Regions from separate parts of the Marinobacter nanhaiticus D15-8W genome, predicted to be linked through region 1. Evidence: predicted binding sites of a transcription regulator. Region 1 holds the regulator's gene; each other region holds the start of a gene.
The links. Region 1 encodes FliA, which starts transcription of late flagellar genes. Its sites were predicted from a motif close to CTAAAGTTTNNNNNNNNNNNGCCGNTAA; they were not measured.

Region 1 (2,269 bases):
TCTGGACGCCGATCTGGGACTGGCCAACATCGACGTACTGCTGGGCATCACTGCGCATCACAACCTGGCTGACGTGCTGTCGGGCGAATGCGAGCTGCGGGAGGTCCTGGTGGATGGTCCTGGCGGCATCAAAATCGTGCCTGCCTCCTCCGGCACCCAGCGCATGACCCAGCTCACCGCTATGGAGCATGCGGGTCTGATCAATGCCTTCAGCGAGCTTGGCGATCAGATCGACGTACTGATCGTCGACACCGCGGCGGGGATTTCCGAGGGCGTCGTCAGTTTTCTCCGGGCCTCGCAGGAACTGTTGCTGGTAGTCTGCGACGAACCCACATCCATTACCGATTGCTACGCGCTCATCAAGCTGATGAACCGTGATTATGGCGTCAACCGTTTTCGCATCCTGGCCAACCAGGTCCGCAACGAGCAGGAAGGCAAGCATCTTTTCGGGAAGTTAACCCGCGTAACCGAGCGCTTCTTGGATGTTGCGCTACAATATGTGGGCATGGTTCCTTACGACGAAGCCGTCAAGAAAGCGGTACAGCGGCAGCGTGCCGTGCTCGATGCCTATCCGCGGGCCAAAGCGTCGCTAGCGATCAAGGCCTTGGCGCAGAAGGTCGACAACTGGCCGTTGCCGTCATCGCCCCGCGGTCACCTTGAATTCTTCGTCGAGCGTCTGGTGGAAGCCTGAGGCGTAACCGACTGACGGATTTGACGGTCATTTATTCTCTGGAGTCTCCGATAGAACCAAAGGCTCCCTGATTTGGGCAATCCGGATTCATGAAGTTGGCAAAAGGCCTGGGAATCTATCACCAAACCAGCGAACGCAAGGCCCATGACCTTGTCGAGCAGCATGCGCCGCTGGTTAAGAAAATCGCGCTGCATCTCCTGGCGCGTTTACCTGCCTCTGTGCAGCTGGAAGATCTCATGCAGGCCGGCATGATCGGGCTGCTGGAAGCTGCGCAGAAATACGAGGCGTCCAAGGGCGCATCGTTCGAAACCTACGCCGGTATCCGTATTCGGGGCGCCATCTTGGATGAGATCCGCAAGGGCGACTGGGTACCGCGTTCGGTTCACCGTAATTCCCGTCGTATCGCCCAGGCCATCAAGGCTGTAGAAGACCGGACCGGGCGCGAGGCCATCGACGCCGAGGTGGCTGACGAGCTAGACATGTCCCTTTCCGAATACCACGCCTGCCTGGCAGATTCTAACGGTGGCCGACTTTTTAGTCTCGATGAGCTAAATGAATCCGGCGAGGTGCCGATAAACGAAGAAGACGCTGTTCCTGATGCACCGTTCGAAGCGCTTTCGTCTGAAGGTTTCCGGCGCAGCCTGGCGGACGCGATCACCAGTTTGCCGGAGCGCGAGAAGCTGGTACTGAGTCTCTACTACCAGGAAGAGCTCAACCTGAAAGAGATCGGTGCAGTGATCGGCGTGAGCGAGAGTCGGGTCAGCCAGATCCATAGCCAGGCGGCGTTGCGCCTGAAAGCGCGGCTGAGCGGATGGCAGGCCGCCTGAGTAACCGGATCGCACACGCGTAACGTGCTCATACGTAAAGTGTAGTTTTTGGTAACGGGCGCTTTACAGATCGCGCCCAGCGGACAGAATAGGCAATGCTTCGAAAGTGCCAGGCTGGTGAAGTGCATCCGTGAGGTGGGAGGTGCCAGCTCCCATAGACGCACTACGCGGGTGGCCAGGGCCAAGAGTCGTTGCTATTCCCGGCATTAATGAGTGGAGGTCCAATTGGACAAGAACATGAAAATCCTGATCGTGGACGACTTTTCCACGATGCGGCGGATCATCAAGAATCTGCTTCGCGACCTGGGCTTTACCAATACCGACGAAGCGGATGATGGCAACACGGCGTTGCCGATGCTGAAAAGCGGCAAGTACGATTTCCTGGTGACCGACTGGAACATGCCCGGTATGTCCGGATTCGAGCTGTTACAGGCCGTTCGCGCCGACGACAGTCTTAAGAATCTACCGGTGCTTATGGTGACTGCGGAAGCCAAGCGCGACCAGATCGTTGCCGCGGCCCAGGCCGGGGTGAACGGTTACGTGGTTAAGCCGTTCACGGCGGCTGTCCTGAAGGAAAAGATCGAAAAAATCTTCGAACGTATCCAGTCCTGAGTATCAGAGCGCCATCATGGGCAATCCAAAGAACAACACCGGTAAGCTCGACCCTGAAGTCGTCGAGAAACTCCAGCTTCAGGCTGGGGAACTCAAGAATATGGTGGATGCCGGCGACTACGCGTCGGCGATGCGCCTG
Region 2 (2,269 bases), 1.4 Mb from region 1:
GTGACGGCAAGTAGGAACTTCTTGTTCACAGACATGGATGGGCAACTCCGGTACCAGAGTTAATCGGGAGTGCTGCCTATAGAGCAGTGCATATTCTGATTAACGGCCAGAGGAGTAGTAACTAAAGTTAAGTAGTGTGTCGGAGATATACGGGTTTGTAGTCGAAAACCTGACCAAACAGGGCGGGCGTTCATCAACCTACCTGTTGAGACTGGGCGTGTGCTTGCCGGTCCAGCCCGAGTTCCTGCCGATAGAGCATATTGCCCAGACTCAGCACCACGGTTTCGACTTCGACATCGGGCGGTTTTCCTGCGCTTTCCCGGTCCAGCATCACGCGTAGCAGGTCCATGAGGCTGACCAACAGGTCCACCACACCAAAGTCGTCGGGCGGCGAAGCCATCTGTTGCCGCACGCAGGTCTTGGCGTCCTGAACAATGACCGCCTGATGCCAGTTCAGCCCGACTATGGCGATCGTCATCGCGCTATCGAAGCGTCGCTGCCGCTCCAGGCGCAGCGCTTCCATGCAGGTTTCCTCAGCGCGTTCCCCACCCATTTGGGTTCGGACGATGCCCGCCAGCCGGAAATCCACGTTGCCTTGCTGCCGACGTTTCTCGAATTCGCTCTTCAGGCATTGTCGCGCCCGGGGCAGGAACTTGTTGATCGCCCTGCGCCGCGCCCGGACCAGATCGTCGCCAGCGGCTTCGTTGATCAGCAACTGCATGAGACGTATGCAGTGGACCAGTTCTCCCCAGATGGCCGGGTCGACCTGGAGTGGGTCGTCCGGAAGTAATTGAGCGATGGATTTGACTTCGAAGTAGAGAGAGGTGATGTCCCGCTCACCCAGGTCGGAGCGAGCGATAACCTGCTTCAACCCCAGGCGTCCGATGTCGTTCAGCAGGCTGGGGATCAGCTGGAGGATGTAATGCTGCGCGCCACGTGAAAGTGCTGCCATTGCGTCTCCTCGGCTCCAGCGCGTCCTGGTTAGATACGGACGACTGTCTTTTTAACCTAGCACGTTTTTGACGAATGGGCCTGGTGCAAATCGCGGGTTATGTAAGCCAATGTCTCTTTTGTTCGACTTCGTATTGTTTTGTTTTTGCACTCAAGTTGTCGATATTTTGGCCGATATAATCCATGTGTTTCGCGTGTCCCCTTTGGGTTTGAAAACGGCGTTAAGGCTCGAACAATGATGAAAAACTGGTCTCTCCGCTCCAAGCTTCTATTGACCTCCATGCTCTGTCTCGTAGTGCTCACGACTGCCATGTTATGGCTCAGCCTCTCAAGTCTGCGGAGCAATATCGACGAGACGCTGGACCGGGATGTCGATCTCTTTGCCACGGCTTTCGCGACCAATGTCAGCAATTGGATGGAAGACCGTCGCAATTCCCTCAAACAGGTCGCCCAAGTGATTCCGCAGAATCCTGACATCGAGCCTTACAAGTTCCTCGATCTGGTGAACCAGGGACTGGCTTTCTCCATCGTCTACTACGGCACCGAAGAAGGCGAGATGCTCCGGAGCGATCCCACCATAACCGTCGAAGGGTATGACCCGCGGGTAAGGAGCTGGTACAAAGGCGCGATGGCCAACCAGGGGAGTTTCCTGACTACGCCATTCACTTCGAAAAGTACCGGTGACTACGTGGTCACTCTTGCCGAGCCCGTGCGTCGGAATGGAGATATTATCGGCGTCGTCGGGGGTAACCTTACCCTGGATACGCTTACGCAGAACGTCAATGAACTCGATGTCCCGGGAGACGGCTACGCGGTCCTGATCGATAAGAGTGATCAGCTCGTCGCACACCCTGATCCCGATTGGCAGCGTAAGCCGGGCTCTGAATTCTCCGAACTGTTCGAGCTCCAGACACTGGAGAAACTGGTGGCGGAGGATGAGCTGCATCAGGCGAAAATCAATGGCGAAGACAGTTTGCTCTTTGCCGTCGACATCCCGGGTACGAACTGGGTGCTGGTATTGATCATGGACGAGGCCACATTGATGGCGCCCGTACGGGATCAACTGTTTATCCAGTTGGGCGCTGCGACTGTGGTCGTGATTGTGGCGATCGTCATTCTCCTGATGCTGTTCAAGGTTCTGTTCCGTGGGCTGGAGGGTATTACCCGTAGTCTCGACGAAATTGCCAGCGGCGACGGCGACCTGACCAAGCGCCTGGCAGTGGATAGTCGCGACGAAATCGGTCAGCTGGCGGGTAGTTTCAACCGCTTCGTCGAGCAGCTGCATGGCATTATCTCGCGTCTGAGCAAGGCCTCGGGA
Region 3 (2,269 bases), 710 kb from region 1:
CTGTTCAGACAATAGGGTATTGACCTGCCTGAGGTCAGCGAGGGCAACCTGGCGAGGCAATTCGATGATCATCGACCAAAGGGTGTTCGAGGCGTCGATGTGGATCGGATAGGCAACGGCAATGTCCTCACCGTTGTCGAACACATCTTCCGCATCGTCCCGAGCCATCGCACGGTAATCGCCCGCGCGTCCCGGAAGTGCTTCCGCCAGCGGGCGGCCAAGGTGATCGATGTAGTGACTGGACCCCGCAATCAAACCGATATCGCTGATCAGGGTAACGCGGCCCGCACCGGAATAGAGGCTCTGACTCACCTGCTTGAGCGTCTTCTGGATAGTGGAGAGATTGATATCCGTACCCACCACACCGGCAAACTCGCCATTCTTGGTAATCGGCATGACCAGGCTGGTCATCAGCTCCGTGTACCCCTCACTTATCTCGTAGTTGTAGGGTTCCATGGTGCAGGGTTTGAGTTGCTCCTTGGAACAGAGGTACCACTCGGCCTCACGAATACCGAACTCATTGCGTCCTTCGAGATATTTCACCGAGGGGTCTGGGGTACGGTTGAACTGGATCTCGCCCTGAGAATCGCGGTAATAGTAAATCTCCAACGTGCCTTCATCGCTGCTATGATCTTCCACGCCACCGGTAAAGTAACGGTCCTGGCCGTCATAGGCATCGGGTTCGAACTGCGCGTAGATGGAACTGAGTTCCGGCTGCCCCTTGAGGATCTCGCCAGCGGTTTCCATCAGGTCGCGCCGACTCATGCGGGCGGAATCCGAACCTTCGACGTTGCGGCGGATCACCTCACGGAAGGTGTCCGGAATCTTGTAAGCCCGGTTGAAAATGCTCGCGACCAGTTCCCCGTACTGGCCAGCCGTGGCGCGTAAGCGCTCAACCACGATATCCTGAACCAGAGCACCGGTATCGTCCGTAATACGCGCCTCCATCCGGGACAGTGAAATCTGGGCCGTGATAATCATGCTCAGCCCCATCAAGAGCAGCAGGGCAATGACCAGGGCGTAGAGTTTCAGTTTCAGCGAGAGTTTTTTCATGGAGATCCCGGATCGATCGTTTGGAAGCCTTGCCCTGTAGACCGGACAAGACCGTTACATCGACAGGTCCTGCCGCACGTGCAAGTAACCCGTTCGCCAGCCTGGTTCCCGGTTTCCAGGGGCTGACACAATATCTATCGGCTTCTCCGGGGATTTCTTTACAAAAAAGCAACCTCCGGAGATTGGCGCTAACCATAGAGCGATGTCGCCGGACAGACCACTACACTGTGTAATTGAATTGGAGATGATTTGGCCTACGTGTCCCTGTTTTTTACGGCTCTTGCGGCAGCGACATTGCTACCGGCTTACTCGGAGGTGCTCCTTGGGGGGCTGGTCACCCAGGGGTATTCCGCGCTTGCCCTCTGGGCCTGCGCTACCGCCGGCAACACGCTGGGCTCGGTGGTGAATGGTGTGATAGGTCGGCAGGTGGAACGCTTTCGCCACAAGCGATGGTTCCCGGTCAGCGAAAAGCAGTTGAACGCTGCGCAAGAACGTTTCAACCGCTTTGGTCAGTGGTCGCTACTGATGGCATGGCTGCCGGTCGGCGGCGATGCGTTGACGCTGATCGGCGGCATCATGCGCGTGCCCTGGCTCAACTTCATCGCGTTGGTTGCCATTGGCAAGGGGATTCGCTATGCCGCCGTCCTCTGGGTGGTGATCGAAGCCACGTGACCCGGCTCATCCGGCCGGACGGGTTTCCTCATCAGTGGACTCGCCGTAGAGGTAGGCACGTAGCAGGTCCTCGCCGTTGAATTCGGAACGCAGCACAGCAATGAAGGTATAGACCCCTATCAGTTTGCGATTGAGGAAGACGAATTCCTTTGGCGGTATCCGGAAGTAGCGACTGATGGCCGAACGTGCGGCCTGCCGTGCCACCCGGGATGGCAGGTCACTCTGTTTCCAGCGATATTGACCCTGCTCGTTCACTGCATAATCCGGCCACTCCCCGTTGGCCGGCGCCAAGGGTTCGAGCACCGACATACACACCTCGCCAAACCGCTTCAGAATGTCATCCGGCCAGTCGGTACTCATGAAGTGCAGCTTGATGCCACCTTCGATCACACGCTCCAGATCCCGCTCGTAGGAAGCCTTGATCATCGACCGCACCGGGTCGAGGAATTCGTCGGAATAGCTTTGCACAGCGCCGAAATCCAGCAACACGATCTTATCGGTATCGCCATCGGTATCTTCGGCAATACGGATACGGTAGTTGCCG

Region 2: the regulator FliA is predicted to act here: its motif matches at 1,102-1,129, upstream of RE428_RS21155 (methyl-accepting chemotaxis protein).
Region 3: the regulator FliA is predicted to act here: its motif matches at 1,188-1,215, upstream of RE428_RS17960 (methyl-accepting chemotaxis protein).

Annotation. Positions count from the first base shown of each region.
Region 1 covers NZ_AP028878.1:3,312,428-3,314,696, reverse strand. The annotation lists gene RE428_RS14700 (MinD/ParA family protein) at 1-691, shown strand, start outside; gene RE428_RS14695 (RNA polymerase sigma factor FliA) at 781-1,518, shown strand; gene cheY (chemotaxis response regulator CheY) at 1,744-2,130, shown strand; gene RE428_RS14685 (protein phosphatase CheZ) at 2,147-2,269, shown strand, end outside.
Region 2 covers NZ_AP028878.1:4,704,004-4,706,272, reverse strand. The annotation lists gene RE428_RS21165 (methyl-accepting chemotaxis protein) at 1-35, opposite strand, end outside; gene RE428_RS21160 (hypothetical protein) at 194-952, opposite strand; gene RE428_RS21155 (methyl-accepting chemotaxis protein) at 1,187-2,269, shown strand, end outside.
Region 3 covers NZ_AP028878.1:4,021,167-4,023,435, forward strand. The annotation lists gene RE428_RS17960 (methyl-accepting chemotaxis protein) at 1-1,053, opposite strand, end outside; gene RE428_RS17965 (YqaA family protein) at 1,303-1,725, shown strand; gene RE428_RS17970 (ABC1 kinase family protein) at 1,732-2,269, opposite strand, start outside.